DNA from 2 places in the Clostridium senegalense genome. Region 1 is predicted to be linked to the other one. Evidence: riboswitches for the same ligand, from Rfam matches in the RefSeq annotation. Region 1 holds a riboswitch; the other holds the start of a gene.

Region 1 (8,418 bases):
AATTCTTTTATATTCAGTCCATAAACCTCTTTAAGTCTTTCCTCTTCTAATACATCACTACAACTACCTTTAGCTATAATATGTCCTTCTTTAATCATTATTACTTCTTCGCTAAACATCTGAACTAAATTTAAATCATGCAATACACCTATTACCGTTTTATTCTTTTCTTTAGTCCATTTATTTATATGTCCTAATATTTCTATTTGAGATTTTAAATCTAAGTGATTTGTTGGTTCATCAAGTAAAATTATATCTGGATCCTGAGCAAAAGCTCTTGCTAAATATACTCTTTGAAGTTGGCCACCAGATAACTCTGTTATCATTTTATCCTTTAAATCTAATAACCCTACATTTTCTATACAGCTTAAAACTAATTCTTCATCATCTTTTGAAAGCTTAGAAAATATTCCATCAAAATGTGCATATCTTCCTAAAGCTACTGTTTCAAAAACTGTATAAGGAAAATAAATTTCAGATGTTTGTGTCATAAAAGCAATTTTTTTTGCAAGTTCTTTTCGTTTTATTGTCTTTAATTCTTCTCCATCTATATTTATTTCACCTTTATACTCTATAAGATTTGCTATTGCCTTTAACATAGTAGTTTTTCCGCATCCATTAGGCCCTACTATCGATAAATTTTGCCCTCTTTTTACTTCTATAGATATATCTTTAACTATATCAAAACCATTGTAACCACAATATAAATTTTTTATTTTCAGCATATTATCACCTATTTCTTTTATTAAAGTATAAATATCCAAAAAACGGCGCTCCTATAAGTGCTGTAATTGCACCTACTGGCAATTCTGATGGCGATACTACTGTTCTTGCAATTAAATCTGTAATTACCATTAATGAACCACCAACCACTATACACATTGGAATTACTATTTTGTGATTAGATCCAAATATTTTTCTTACCATATGTGGTGTTATTAAATCAATAAAACCAATTACACCACTTAACGCCACTGCAGTTCCTGTTAATATTGCAGTAGCTACAAATAATAATTTTTTTACTTTTTCAGTTTCAACACCTACTGATTTTGCCTGTTCTTCTCCAAAACTTAAAATATCCATTTCTCTACAATATCTTAAAACAATTGCCATTCCTATTATAAAAAACGGAATGCCTGCTGTAACATATGACCATCCTTTCATTGCAAAAGAACCCATTTGCCAAAGCGTTATTGTTTTTATATCTTCACTAAAAAATGATGAAATTGTTGTTAAAAGAGCATTTGTAAATAATGAAAATACTATACCTGCTAAAATTATAGTGCTATTTGATAAACCTTTATCTACCTTGCTTGCAAAGGCAATTACTAAAAATACTGTTATTATACCAGATAAAAATCCTATAAACGGTAATGCTAAATTGCCTATAAACGGTATTGAAATATGTAAAACTATGTATATTCCTACACCTAAAGAAGCTCCTGATGAAACCCCCAAAGTATAAGGAGATGCTAATGGATTTTTTAAAACTGATTGAACTACTGCACCACTTACTGCCAATGCTGAACCTACTAAAAATGCTAAAATCACTCTTGGAAGCCTAATAACCCAAATTATTGATACATCTTTAGGCTGTATCCCTGGTTGTAGTGGTATATTAAATAATTTATTTCCAATTATTGAAACAATATCACTTATACCAATATGGGAACTTCCTATAGAAGTTCCCATACAGATTACCAAAAATACTATTGGAACAGCCAATATTAGTAATAATTTTTTATTTTTCATATTTGTCTGGATATATAGCTTTAGCCATTTCTTTTAAAGCTTTTACTATATTTTGGCTTCCACGTGATGATGCGTTTTGATTTATTAAATAAACTTGTTTATTCTTAACTGCATTAACATTTTCCCAACCTGGACGTTTTAAAATTCCCTCTACTGCATTTGGAATATATTCTTCATTTGTTAATATAACATCTGGATTAGCTGAAATTACATTTTCTTCACTAGGTGCAATCCAGCTATTTTCTTTAACAAAAATATTTTCTCCACCTACTATTTGAATCATTTCATTTAAGAATGTATTATTTCCAAAACTGTATAATCCTGATGCTGATCCTATTTCAAAATAAACTTTTTTCTTATCTGTAATTGATTCTCCTACTTTTTTTATTTTATCTATTTCACTTTTCATGTCGTCAACAATTTTTTTTCCTTCTTCTTTAGTTCCAGTAAGTTCTGCTAAGAAATTGATATCTTCATATACTCCATCTACGCTATCACTGCTTGGTAGATATACAACAGGAATTCCTGATTCTTTTATAACTTTAAATGGATCTTCATTTCCTTCTTTATTATGACCTGAAGCTATTACAATATCTGGTTGTAGTGCTATAATTGCCTCTGCATCAGGGTTTCTAAAATCTATTTTAGTTATATCTTTTTTAATTCCTTCAACATCTGCTGAATATGTATCAACAGCTACAAGTTTATCACCTAAACCTAGTCCCATTAAAATTTCAGTATTTGATGGCGCTGTAGAAATTATTTTTTCTAATTTTTCTGGCGCTGTGAATTCGTTTCCTTCTCTGTCTTTCATAGTTGTAGTTTTGCTTGAACATCCAACTAATAAGACTAAACTCATTATTGCTGATAATAATACCAATAGAATTTTCTTTGATTTATTCATAATTTTTCCTCCAAATTATATATTTATTAATAATTTTATATTTATTATTCAAAATAAAAAAGACACACCCGTAGGTATGCCGTAATACACTAAATTATTTTACTCTTTAAATAAAATAACATAACATGTACCCTAATATTCCACCCACAGAGAACTATAGTACAATTAATAGGCAGGTCTCCCGACTTTGCTTCGTCCTCCATTTTACCTTCCCACAGTTTATACTGCAGTGGCTTATAAAACTTCGTCAGCTTCACGGTTACTGGGTCAGTTGAAGATTCTCACTTCATTCCCTATTAAGAAAAACACCTATAATATAATGATAATTTTTATAATTGTAACAATTATTATTATATTATGAACATATATCTATGTCAATGTCTATTTGTTAAGTATTTTTAAGTATTAGTTACAATTATATAATAAATATTCAATAATTTTACATATAAATTTGATATTCTTCTTATTTTTACAATAGTTATATATGTTATAATATGTTTATTAAATTTTGTGTAGGTGATTTAATGATAAAAAACGCTAAAAATACTGTTAAACTAACCCGACTTGATGGGTTAAATAATTTAAATTATCTGTTAAGCTATGATGATAAAAACTATTTTTTGAAATGTAATTTTAAAGATAAAAATAAAAACTTTACTTATGAATATAACCTTTTAACCTTATTAGACCTTAACCACATATGTCCTAAAGTAATCTATAAAGATACTTGTAGCTACACTATAATAAGTGAGTTCATTTCAAATTCACGTATAGATGAATCTACTTGTACAGACCCAAAATTTCTTTTAAGTTTATCTAACAAATTAAAAAATATGCACAACCTAAAATGTGATTATATATATAATCCCTTTAATGAAATAAGAAAAAAACTAACTATACTAAAAAAAGTCAATTTTAAATTTTCTAATGAATTTATATTTATAATTAGCAAACTTGACGCTATTGAAAACATTTTGTGTAATGATATAAATTATGGTTTATGTCATAATGACTTAAACCCATCAAATATCCTTTATAAAAATGATGAAGTATTTTTAATAGATTTTGAATTTAGTGGAATGTGGGATATTTTTTATGATATTGCAACATTTTGTTGGCTACTAGACGATAATTCTAGAAAAATATTTTTAATGTCTTATTTTAATAATTTTTCACAGGAATTACATCTTAAATTTAAAAGATATCTTTTTGTAGTTAAACTATGGAATATATGTTGGAGTTATGTAAAATCATTCTCTTCAACATCTGATTATGATTATAAAAAAGGTGGCGATCTTGTTCTTATAGATCTATATAATGACTTAAAAGACGATAAGTATTTGTAAATACTTATCGTCTTTTATATATGTTTTTTAATTATCACTGCATATCTTATTATCTACCTTGGAGTTGTATAAAATTCCTATTGTAACTACCATGGCACCTAATATTTTATTAATTTCTATCTTTTTATTTATTAAAAAATCAATTATAATACCAGCTACTATCTGACCTATAAATAGTAATAACATACTATAAACCACAGGTATTTTGGGTATTATTATATTAGAAGTATATACTATAACAACACCTATAATGCCACCACAAAATACAAATATAGGTATATTTTCAAATTCCACCATAGATAATTCAACATTACTTCCTACAATTAAAAGCACTATCATAGAACATAACAGTCCTACAATATAATTTATTAAAGTACTTTGTAATACTCCTATTCTTTTTCCTAGCGATGAATTAATTACCATAGATAAGGTTGTTAAAACTCCACCTATTATTGCAAGTATATACAAATTTTCTCCTCCTATCCTATTGTCATTACTATTAACCCTACTATTATAATAGTAAATCCCATTAACTTTTTAATATTAAACTTATACTTTTTCATTCCAAACAAGCCATAATGGTCTATACATGAAGAAAATATTAACTGTCCAAATACAGCCAACGATGTAGTTAATGTAACACCTATTCCCCCTATTGTTATAATATTACTTAAAGTTAAAGCTACTCCTACAGCACCACCTAGAAATAAATATTTAGGAACATCTCTTTTAATGCTTACACTTTCTCTTTTTATTATCATAATTAAAATTATTGCTATTAGTCCAACTAAATGAATTATTATAAGGGAATACATTGATCCAACTTTACCTTCTAATTGACTATTAAACGTAATCATAACAGAAATTAAACTTCCTATAAAAAGTGCTAAAATATTATACATTGTTAATCACCCCAATACTATATAGAGACAAGCTCCAATTTAAACTTATTCATCAAATTTTTGTTATCAGTTGAGAAAAATAAGTACAAATATAGTTAGTTAAGAACCTAGAAGTTTAAATCTTCTCACATTAAACTCATATAAAGTTTAAAGATAATAGAAGCATAATTAAGTATTTCAATTAAAAAGAGATAATTAATAATTAAGAGTTCAGAAGGAAAGTAATACCACTTTCTTTTAATCTAATAATATAATTTCCTTTGCAAATTTATAAAAATATACGTTGAGAATTACTAGGAGCAAAGTGAATAGTAATAGCCACAACTGTTAACCATTCAATCTTAACTTTTAACTAAAATAATCTGTAAACTATTAGTATAATATTAATCTTAAATTTTCTCATTTGATAAGTTCATAAATTTAAAAGTCAGTTTGGAACCCTATAACTTAATCAAATTAGATATATAATATCAAAATAATAATCTATTATATAGGACAAATGTCCTATATAATAGATTTAAATAGAATTTTTTTAATTTTTGAATTATATAAAGGAGTGTTTTAGTTGAAAAAATCTAAAAACAGAAAATTAATAAATGCTTATTTAGAAAAATACGCATTAAATAAATACCTAAATGAAAGTTTGTCTCTATGTTGCGAACTTCATACATTTGACAAAAATGAAATGATTTGTACTCTAAATGAAGATATGAAATATATATATTTCTTAGTTAAAGGTAAAGCAAAAGTTTATACTCTTCTCTCTACAGGCAAGTCATTACTTATATGCTTTATAACACCTCTTTCGGTAATGGGGGATATTGAATTTTTGGATAATTCAGCTGCTGATTGTTCTGTAAAAACAATTGAATCATGTCACCTTATAGCAATTCCTATTGATAAAGTTAAAAAACTTGCATATGATGATTCTGTTTTCTTAAGATTTATAATATCCTCTTTAGAAAAAAAGCTGAGAAACAATTCTATTTTTAGCTCAATAAATATGTTATATCCATTAGAAAATAGATTTGTAAGCTATATATTATCCTTACCTATTAACAATAACAATACTGTTGAAATAGATGAATTAACCCATATATCCGAGCTTCTAGGTTCTAGCTATAGGCACTTAAATAGAGTTATTAGAAATCTTTGTGAAAAAAACTTAATAATAAAAAATTCTAATTTAATAACAATTTTAAATATGGATGAACTAAAAAAGTTAGCAAGAGATATATATATAAATGAAAAATAATAAAAGCTATAAACTATTAAAAATAAATAGTTTATAGCTTATTTACTACGTTAATTACTTATATATTTAAACTTAACAAAATTTTCACCTTCAAATTCTAACATAACAACCCACGGCATTATATTTTTTATTCTTTCAAAATGCTCATATTTAAAAGTTACATCATAATAGTTTATAATAGTACTTAATGCTGTACCATGAGTTCCTATAATTATGTTTTTATTATTATTTTTTCTTAATATACTCTTTAAAGCATTTATATTTCTTTGTTGTACTTCTAATAAACACTCACCATCTTCAATTTTATAATTGAAATCCCTCCACTGATTTTTTGCAAAGCTATCAAAATCATCTAGCCATTTATTACAAATTCTTCTTTCTCTAAAATCTTCTACAATATTAATCTTTAAATTTAACATTTGTGCCACAGGTAAAACTGTATCTATAGCTCTTTTATACGGACTTGAATACACTTTATTTATATCTTTATTCTTAAAAAGCTCACATAAACTTTCACTATCTTTAAGACCTTCATCGGTCAATGGTCTAGTCAGATCATCCAAAATTTTAAAGTCTGGTTTTGCGTGTCTTACAAAATATATTTTAGTCATAATGATTTCCCCCTTTATATTGCTTTTTAACTACTATTATAATTATATTACCATAACCTCTTCATCCTAGATTACCTCTCTTGTTTCTTTAAAACCCACACTTTTATAAAATTTTTTGTAACAATATTTTCAGGTACAACACTTGTAAAAAACTTAATTTTTCCTAACTTACACCTTAAATTTTTCAACAATTTCATGATAACAATTCTTCCATATCCTATTTTGATACTTTTTATCAATCATAAGTCCACTTAATTTTCATCTATTTGTGTCATGTTAATCTCTATTAAATTTAGTTACATCCCCAATTAATCTAATTTTATCACTATCTAAAATTATACCTCCAGTATCTTTAATAGCATAAACTGTAGTTGCCTTTTCTTCTAATGCTTTTTTTATACAGCTATTTTCCATATCAGTTTCTGCATAATGAACCTCAATATAAAAATTTTCCTTTATTAAACCTAACCCTTTTAAATATATAAATTCAGGATAGTCTTTATCTGGCGATATATAATAATTATTTAATTGAATCAAAGCACCTGCACTTACACCTATAACTATTTTGCTTTCATTTATACTACTGAGTATATCTTTCTCTAAAACGTGCTCAACTGCCATATCTGGGAGCCCACCTGTTAAAAATACAACATCACTACTCTTTATTACCCTTTCCATATTATCTTTGGTATCTTTAAAATAATTGATAAAAGTAATATTTTCTTCACTAATACCTAAATCTATAAAAGGCTCAACTATTTGCTTATAATATTTACCTGTTTCCTTGTTATATGCTCTTTCCCAATCTACAGAATTACATATAGCCTTATTACTAAAAGCAAAAGGAACAACTACAACTTTATTATAAGAATGTATATATTTTTTTATGGTATCTCTAGCCCATTCTTCATGAAAATTATATTGACTTAATAACATATTCACCATATTATTGTCCCCCTTTTTATAATATCTTTTGGTAGCTTATTTATTGATTTCAATTTAATTATTAACAAAATTTCATCAAATTTATTCGGCAAATTCCTTGATATACTCCTTAAATTGTGAGCCACATCTTGTTAACTCACCCATAACTCTCTCTATTCCTTTATCTGTCTTAAACCAATTACTCTTATTTATTCCTTGTACCTCACATGGACAAATTATTAATTCTGAATCTGGATATGCCCACTTATAATACATAAGGCAACGCCTTGCATGAAAATTTTTACAACAAATTATTGCTCTTCTTATATTCAACCCTAACTTATCTGTAACCATACGAGATTTGAACGCGTTTTCATATGTATTTTCAGCATTGTTTTCTTTTAAGATTGCGTTTTTATCAACACCATTCTTAATTAAAACATCATAAAAGAAGTCCCATTCTGTGTTATATGCATTATTATATTCATCTGTTTTTGATGATGGACTTGGAAAATATCCATACTTAGGACTGTATTTTCCAGAAGGTAAAATAAGTGGTGCATACTTATTCTCCCAAAGTTCTGCTGCTTTTTCCCCTAATTCAGCATAGGACCCTCCAGGTATAAAAATAATATCTGCTTTTTTAAGGTTATTTTCAAAAAATATAAAATTTGTTATATCATTTATAGATTTCATTCTTCCCCCCATAAACTATTTAATAAGT
Region 2 (8,418 bases), on a different contig from region 1:
ATTGCTAAAATACCTGGTAGTAACATTTCCTTTAATGCTGCATCTGTTGAAATTTCAACACATTTTGCATAATCTGGCTTTTCAGTTCCTTCCATTATTCCTTTTTTCTCTTTAAATTGACGTCTAACTTCTTCAACCATTTTAGTTGCAGACTTTCCTACTGCCTCCATGGTTAATGCAGCAAATAAAAATGGTACCATACATCCTACTAAAAGTCCTGTAAGTGTCAATGGATTTAATAAATTTATACTTTCTAAATTAACAGCCTGAGCATAAGATGCAAATAAAGCTAATGCTGTTAGTGCTGCCGAACCAATAGCAAAACCTTTACCAATTGCTGCAGTAGTATTTCCAACTGAATCTAATTTATCAGTAATCTCTCTAACTTCCTTTGGCATATCAGCCATTTGTGCAATTCCACCAGCATTATCTGCAATTGGACCATATGCATCTACAGAAATGACCATACCTGATGTTGCAAGCATTCCTACTGCAGCTAACGCAATTCCATATAAACCTAAACTTGCATCTTTTGAACCACCTATTAAGAAATATGATAGTAATACTCCTAATGCAATTATCAAAATAGGTACAACTGTAGATTTCATTCCAATAGCAAGACCAGAAATTATATTTGTAGCTGCTCCTGTTTGAGACTCCTGTGCAATAATTTTTACTGGTTTATAATTATCTGATGTGTAATACTCTGTAATTTTACCTATGAAAACCCCAACTAATATTCCCACTAAAACAGATATAAATGGTTTTATAGTATTTAAAATAGTTTTGCTTAAAATCAACGAAAATATTATCATAAGTACTACAGATACATATAGTCCTAAATTCAATGTTTTCTGTGGATCTTTTCCTTTAGAATATCTAACTATAAATATAGCAATTATTGACGCTATTATACCAGCAACAGACACATATATTGGAAACATAACAGCATTTTTTCCTAGTGATACACTTGCTGCGACTCCAAGAGTTAATGCAGATATTAAAGAACCAACATAGGATTCAAAAAGATCTGCTCCCATTCCTGCTATATCACCTACATTATCCCCTACATTATCAGCTATAACAGCAGGATTTCTTGGGTCATCTTCCGGGATTCCAACTTCTACCTTTCCAACAAGGTCAGCACCTACATCTGCGGCTTTAGTATATATTCCTCCACCTACACGTGCAAAAAGAGCTATTGATGATGCACCTAATCCAAAACCTGTAATATATTCTATTTCTAAGTTGAAAATTAAAGATAACATTGCAATACCTAAAACTCCAAGTCCTACAACAGAAAGTCCCATAACTGTTCCCCCAGAAAAAGCTATGGATAAAGCATCTTCTTTTCCTTTAGTAGCAGCTTGTGCAGTTCGTACATTAGCTTTTACTCCTACTTTCATACCTGCATATCCAGCAGCAATTGAAAATATTGCACCTAATATAAAACTTATAGATGTTTTTATATGAAGAAATACTGCAATAGCAATAGCTACTACTAATATAAATATCCCCAAATATCTATATTCCTTCTTCAAAAATGCCATTGCACCTTCACTTATATGGCCTGCAATCTCCTGCATTTTTTTATTTCCCACTTCTTTTTTTGAAATTTCTTTTGATATAAACATTGCAAAAAGTAAAGTTAACACTGATACTATTATTGCAAAAAATAAAAAAGACATAAAATACCCCCTTTAAGTATCATTTTTCCGTAAAACTATTACTAATAGATTTCATAGTAACTATTACTATTTTCTATAAGTATATATTCTTCTTTTTAAAGTTTTCCCCTTTAACATTTATATAAACTTTTTGTAAACTTTTACACTAAATGTAATTACATTTTATAACATATTTTTCAAGATTAAGTTTAAATTTTCTGAATATTATCTTTTTCTATTTATTATGTTATAATCGTGTGGAGCTAATTGCTAAATTATTTTTAAAATTGAATATTTTTAACTTTTTGGTTTAAATGTGATTAATTTCAATTTATTAAAAGGGAAAAGAGTTTAAATCTCTTACGGTCCAGCCACTGTAATGAAGAGCAAATTTTTATTATACCACTGCAAATTATAAATTTAAGTTTGTGGGAAGGTGAACATTTGTGATGAATCTAAGTCAGGAGACCTGCCAATAAGTTCTAAAGTTGCTTACTAGGATAGGTTAATTTTAATTAAATTTAATACATTACATAATTAGTTGTATGTTTTAAAGTTATTTATTACAGTATCTTATTCTAGGATACTGTTTTTTGTTATAGATTTATTATAATTATTAAATTAAATAATAAAACAAATTTAAAATATTTTTATTATTCTAATTATTGCGTTTATAAATATTAAAATATTTATATATATTAATAAAAAGATTACTTAGGGGGATTTTTTATGAGAAAACAAAAAATTTATTCATTAATTCTAGCAGTATCACTAACTGCATCAATTCTTTCAGGCTGTGGTAATACAAATAAAGCTTCAAAAGAAGTTTCTTCAAATTCTGCTTCTGAGCAAAAAAATTATAAAGAAGTTACTGTAAACAATGATTTACCTTCTGGTAAAGAAGATGAAACTTTTTCTACTGCACCAAAAAAAGCTGTTACACTAAGTGGCTTTACAACAGAAATGCTACTTGCATTAGGGCTTGAGGATTCTATAGCAGGATATTCATTTCAAGACAACGAAGTACTACCTGAATATAAAGACGCACACTCCAAACTTAACAAATTGTCTGATTTAATGCCATCTAAAGAAACATTATTAGGTGTTGAACCTGATTTCATAACTGGATGGATGTCTACCTTTACTGAAAATAATTTTAATAATAAATTTTGCAAAGAAAACAATGTGAAAATTTATGTTCCAAAATGTGAAAGTCCTAATGCAACAATGGAAACTGTCTATGAAGACTTTACTAACCTTGGAAAAATATTTAATGTAGAAAAAAATTCAGAAGATGTTATATCTAAAATGAAAAAGGATATTGAAGCTATATCTTCTAAAATACCAAAAGATACAAAACCTGTTAAAGCATTTGTATATGATTCTGGCACAGATAGTCCTTTTACTGCATGTAACGGTTTGCCTACAGATTTAATAAAGCTTGCTGGTGGTGAAAATATATTTAAAGATGGAGAAAAACCTTGGGCTAAAGTAACTTGGGAAGAAGTTGTTAAACAAAACCCTGAGCAAATAATAGTAATGCAATATAATGCAGCTGATGATGTTGAAGAAAAAATAAACTTTTTAAAAAATCATGATGCATTAAAAGATGTAGATGCTATAAAAAACAATAAAATATTTGTATTAGAGCTTTCAGAAGTAGTTGCTGGTGTTAGAAATCCTGGTGCTATAAAAGCTATGGCGGAAAATTTCCATCCTGAAATATTCAAAAAATAAATTGGAGCGTTTTAAAATGAAAAAATTTAAAATAAACATATATATTATCTACACAGCATTAATATTATTTTTAGTATTTTCTATAATAGTTGCTATTAATGTTGGTTCAGTAGATGTGAGCAGTTCTGAACTTTTCAAAATTATAATTAATAAAACATCTGGAAATGATGTCTTTGATAAAACATGGTCCAATTCTGTAGAAAATATAATTTGGCAGTTAAGATTACCGCGAACTCTTCTTGCTGGAATTGTTGGTGCCGGTCTTGCTCTTTCTGGAGTATTAATGCAGGCTTTAACAAAAAATGTTCTTGCTGATCCATATATACTTGGTATTTCATCCGGTGCATCTACCGGTGCAGTTATAAGTATATTACTTGGAAGTAGTTTAGCTATACCTTTTATGTCTATCCATATAGGTGCATTCATAGGTGCATTATTTTCTTCAATATTAGTATTTGTACTTTCAAGTAAAAAAGGTAAATTTTCATCTTCAAGTTTAGTTCTAACAGGGGTTGCTGTGGCATCAGTATTCTCTGCAATAACAAATTTTATTATATTTAAAGCAGAAGATGTAAGAAAATTATATTCAGTTATGTTTTGGATGACCGGGTCTCTTGCTGGATCTAAATGGGATGATGTGCCTTTAGCATTTTTAGTGCTTATAATTTCATCTATTATATCTTTAGTTATTCATAAAACTCTTGATGCAATGCTTCTAGGCGAAGATGCTGCTATAACTTTAGGTGTTAATATTAAACTTTTTAAAAAAATAATAATTGTAACAAGTACATTACTTACTGGAATTATGGTTTCTTTAAGTGGAATTATAGGCTTTGTTGGTCTTATTATTCCTCATATTTGCAGAACAATTGCAGGTTCTGTACATAAAAAGCTTATTCCTTTAACAGTTCTTTTAGGTTCACTATTTTTAATATGGTCTGATATATTGGGTAGAATGATAGGTTCAACTGAGGAACTTCCTATAGGTGTTGTTACCGCAATCATCGGTGCTCCATTCTTCCTATGGTTATTAAGAAAAAGTAAGTATTCTTTTGGAGGTTAAAATGACTAAGCTACATGTTAAGAATTTAAATTATAAACACATATTAAAAGATATAAATCTTGAAATATCTAAGGGAGATTTTGTAGGAATCATAGGTCCAAATGGTAGTGGAAAATCAACTTTACTTAAAAATATATATAGAGTTTTCACTCCAGATAGTGGTGAGGTTTTACTTAATAATAAAAACATAAAAAAATTATCTCATAAAGATATTGCAAAAGATATGTCAGTAGTGGCACAAGAAAATAGACCAGAATTTGACTTTAATGTGCTTGACATGGTGCTTATCGGAAGATTTGCACATAAAGGCTTATTTCAAGATAATACAAAATCAGATATTTCTTTTGCAGAAAGCTGTCTTGAAAAAGTTGGAATGCTTAAATTTAAAGATAGAAGTTTTTCAAATCTATCCGGTGGTGAAAAGCAAAGAGTTTTAATTGCCAGAGCTCTTGCACAACAAAGTGATTTTATGATTCTAGATGAACCAACCAACCATTTAGATATTGGATACCAGCTGCAAATAATGGATATTATAAAAGCTCAAAATCTAACGGTATTTTCAGCAATACATGATTTAAATATAGCATGCTACTATTGTGATAAAATTTTTGTTATGAAAGATGGTGTTATATTAGATTTTGGAACTCCTGAAGACGTATTAAATGAAAAAATAGTTAAAGAACTTTTTGGACTTAATTGTAGTATTGAAAAAAGTTCTGCTACTAACAAATTAAATATAACCTATATTCCTAATTCTTTCAAAAATGAAGAATTAAAAGTTATTTAGTAAAAGCCTGTGATAATTGAAATCACAGGCTTTTTATATAATTAATACTTTCTTTTAGGATTTTTAGGAAACCAACCTTTTTTTACTCTCTCTTCTTGTTCAATTATTTCATGAATACTCCAAAGACATGAAAAACCTGTTACCCCTAATATAGATGCAATAATATTGTTTTTAACTATTAAAGATATTCCTATAAAAATTAATCCTAATATAAAAAACATTGGCCATATCTTCTTACCAAAATAGTATTCACCCTTAATTACTATTGGATGAAATACTCCAATGATAAAAAAAGCCATTAATCCAATCATAATACCTTGCAAGTTCAAAATCATACCACCTCATAAATTTTTAATACATACTTTTTAATTTTTAGTATGCTTTATAAGTAAATTTAATAAAACATTCTTTTAAAATACTTACATTTATTAATTATACTCCAAAAACAAGTGTTCCTATAATCCAATATATTGCCCACCAAAACAATAATATTGCATTAATTATTATTAGAAAAATTGCTAACTTAGTTTTATGTCTTATGAATCCTATTATTGAAATATTCCTCCAATAAATGCAAAAATACTTGGACCAATAAGAATTAAAATTCCTTCCAATATCGTGACATGAGTTGGTATAAGTTGAATAAATTCATTTACTAAAACTAAGAAAGATAATACTAAAATACCTAAAGACCACTTAGTAAATATACTTTCATACTTCATCTCAATCTCCCTTATTATACTTTAAATAATTTACTTCTAAATAATAATATAATTATATCATATTTACTTTTGCAAAATAAATCTCTGATTCTATTTAATTATATTTGTATTTCTAGAAAATATTATTAATATATTTTAAATTTATAATTTATTTTTAATTTAAAGTAAATTACATAAAAAACTCTATTTTTTATTATTTTTTTAATATATACTGCGCCTATTTTATTTCATGTTTTTTACTTATATGTTATAATCTTTTACAAATGTTGTTTTATTTACAATTTTAAACATGGGGGTTTTTATATTATGAACACAATTAATTTAAATTTTGACTGTAAAGTATTAGACGAAAATAATCCAGATTTAGTTTTTGGTGCAGCTGAATGTCTTGCTGAAACTTTTGCTGGAGTAAAGATAGGCAAATTTACTATCTGTGAGCCTATGGCTAAAATATGTAATTTATCTAAAGAAGATATGATGGAATTTACTACAAATTATATAAAAGACATTGTAAATGATGGTTTATGTGTGGTAGCAGTAGATAGTGATACTAATAAGGTTATTGGAGCTATGGCTTGTGAAAATTACACTCCTAGTAGGAAAGCTTCTTTTGAAATTAAAAATGAATCAATAAACAATATATTTGGTTTTCTTGGAGAATTAGATAAACAATTTTTCACAATTGTAGAAAAAAGATTTGGAAGAAAAATAAGAAAAAATGAATATGTTCGTGGTTCTATGCTAGGGGTTAGAACAGAATTTAACAAAAAATATGTTGCACAAAATATGCTTTCACTTGTAATGGACCAATGTGCAGAAAAAGGATTTAAAGCATTTTTTGTTGAAGCAACAAACTTTAAATCTCAAAAGTTTAATGATCTTTACGGCTTTTATACTGCTAAAGATTTACAAGGTAAACCTATATCTAAAAAATATTGTGACCATAAAATATTCCATCAAATTCCTGAAGATGTTGCTTTAGAATGTTTACTTATGATAAAACCTGTTGAAAATGCTGTTATCCAAGCATTGTGCGTATAGATTATACTAATTATTTTCTATTCTAATCATACATAAATAATATGACCCCTAGAAATACAGAAAGGGGTCATATTATTTTAGGTTATCAATTTTTATAATTAAATTATCATATCATAAATATTTTTATCTAATAGACTATTGACCAAAGTGCTAAAGTTGTTTCTGGTTCCCAACTAACTATAGCTCTATGAGCTTGACGACACTTATATTTATTTCCTCTATAAGTAACTAAATCACCTACTTTATATGTTGTTCCTGGCCTCCATTCACTAACTTTTTCAGTATCTGTACCACCAGTTTGTTTTTTAACTATTAGTGTTCCTTCTTTAAGAGTTGTTTTTTGACCATCCTCTTCTGTTGCGATTATTTTGTATGAGTAATTATAATCAGCCCAAGCTGAGCAATACAATTTAAGTTTAAATGCCCCTTGAGATAAATCATATCCTACATATTTGTTTTGATTATCATTTAAAACACTACGCTCAGCATCTATATATTTTCCACCATTTACGTATAATTCTATATTAGTTATCTTTTTACCACTTAAGCATTCACCTGTTATCTCCATGTCACCTGTTATTGTTTTAGTATCATCAAAATTAACTACATATTTAAGTGGTAACTTTTCTATTTCATCTTCTGAAGTCTTTTCAAGTCCAGTATTAGTGATTTTATAAGTTATACTACTGCCTTTTTCTAATTGTAATTTATTTTCTGTATTTGTTATTAGTAATCTATTATCCGGTTCTCTATGCTTAACTGTAATGTAATCACCTATTTGAATAGGAATATTTTCAACTAAGGCTTCATTTACTTTATTTCCAGTAAAATCTTTTGTATAAACAGTATTTCCTTCACTGTCCCTAATTAAAAGTGATGCATAACTATCTTCAAAATAGTAATGTGGCATAATTCCTTTAATATCAAATTTTGCATTTTTATTAGCTAAGTCTAAACCTAATTCTCCAAAAACGTTATCTGCATAACCTTTAAAAGTAAAATTAAATTTTTCACCTAAATAAGCAGTTTCTTTGTTATCTCCATCGCCAGTTTGTCCATTTATAACAACATTAAAGCTAGCAGTATCTCCTGATACATTTACATTTTGTAAACTTATTCCACTATCCATTCCATTAGATAAAAATAATTCATTGGAATTAATATTTGTCTTGGTATAACCTAAAGCTGCTTTAGATAAATCCCCAACTGCATTTAAAGTTCCATATGGTCTATATAAATATACTTCATCATTTCCACTTGCATTACCTCTTCCTTGGAAAGCTGTGTTTATTCTATATACTAATAAACCTTCGCCTGGTAAATTAGATTCATATAATCTTTCTTTTTTTCTATATTCTACTACAAAATATTCTTTATTTGAATTTGGTGATTTGATAATAT

What was found. A riboswitch is a leader RNA that binds a small molecule or an ion and turns the genes downstream of it on or off. The one in region 1 is predicted to bind cobalamin.
Region 2: another riboswitch for cobalamin. It lies ahead of KQI36_RS14815 (ABC transporter substrate-binding protein); the one in region 1 lies ahead of KQI36_RS13320 (ABC transporter substrate-binding protein).

Annotation. Positions count from the first base shown of each region.
Region 1 is NZ_JAHLNC010000008.1:48,745-57,162, forward strand. Features, by position in the region: gene KQI36_RS13310 (ABC transporter ATP-binding protein) at 1-725, opposite strand, end outside; gene KQI36_RS13315 (FecCD family ABC transporter permease) at 730-1,752, opposite strand; gene KQI36_RS13320 (ABC transporter substrate-binding protein) at 1,742-2,656, opposite strand; cobalamin riboswitch at 2,811-2,984, opposite strand; gene KQI36_RS13325 (phosphotransferase) at 3,181-4,002, shown strand; gene KQI36_RS13330 (DMT family transporter) at 4,030-4,470, opposite strand; gene KQI36_RS13335 (DMT family transporter) at 4,482-4,904, opposite strand; gene KQI36_RS13340 (cyclic nucleotide-binding domain-containing protein) at 5,470-6,159, shown strand; gene KQI36_RS13345 (histidine phosphatase family protein) at 6,210-6,770, opposite strand; gene KQI36_RS13350 (Type 1 glutamine amidotransferase-like domain-containing protein) at 7,047-7,715, opposite strand; gene KQI36_RS13355 (YdcF family protein) at 7,797-8,390, opposite strand.
Region 2 is NZ_JAHLNC010000009.1:148,319-156,736, reverse strand. Features, by position in the region: gene KQI36_RS14820 (sodium-translocating pyrophosphatase) at 1-1,688, opposite strand, end outside; cobalamin riboswitch at 1,957-2,158, shown strand; gene KQI36_RS14815 (ABC transporter substrate-binding protein) at 2,397-3,404, shown strand; gene KQI36_RS14810 (FecCD family ABC transporter permease) at 3,421-4,467, shown strand; gene KQI36_RS14805 (ABC transporter ATP-binding protein) at 4,469-5,254, shown strand; gene KQI36_RS14800 (DUF4491 family protein) at 5,296-5,583, opposite strand; gene KQI36_RS14795 (hypothetical protein) at 5,803-5,976, opposite strand; gene KQI36_RS14790 (hypothetical protein) at 6,283-7,017, shown strand; gene KQI36_RS14785 (M6 family metalloprotease domain-containing protein) at 7,145-8,418, opposite strand, start outside.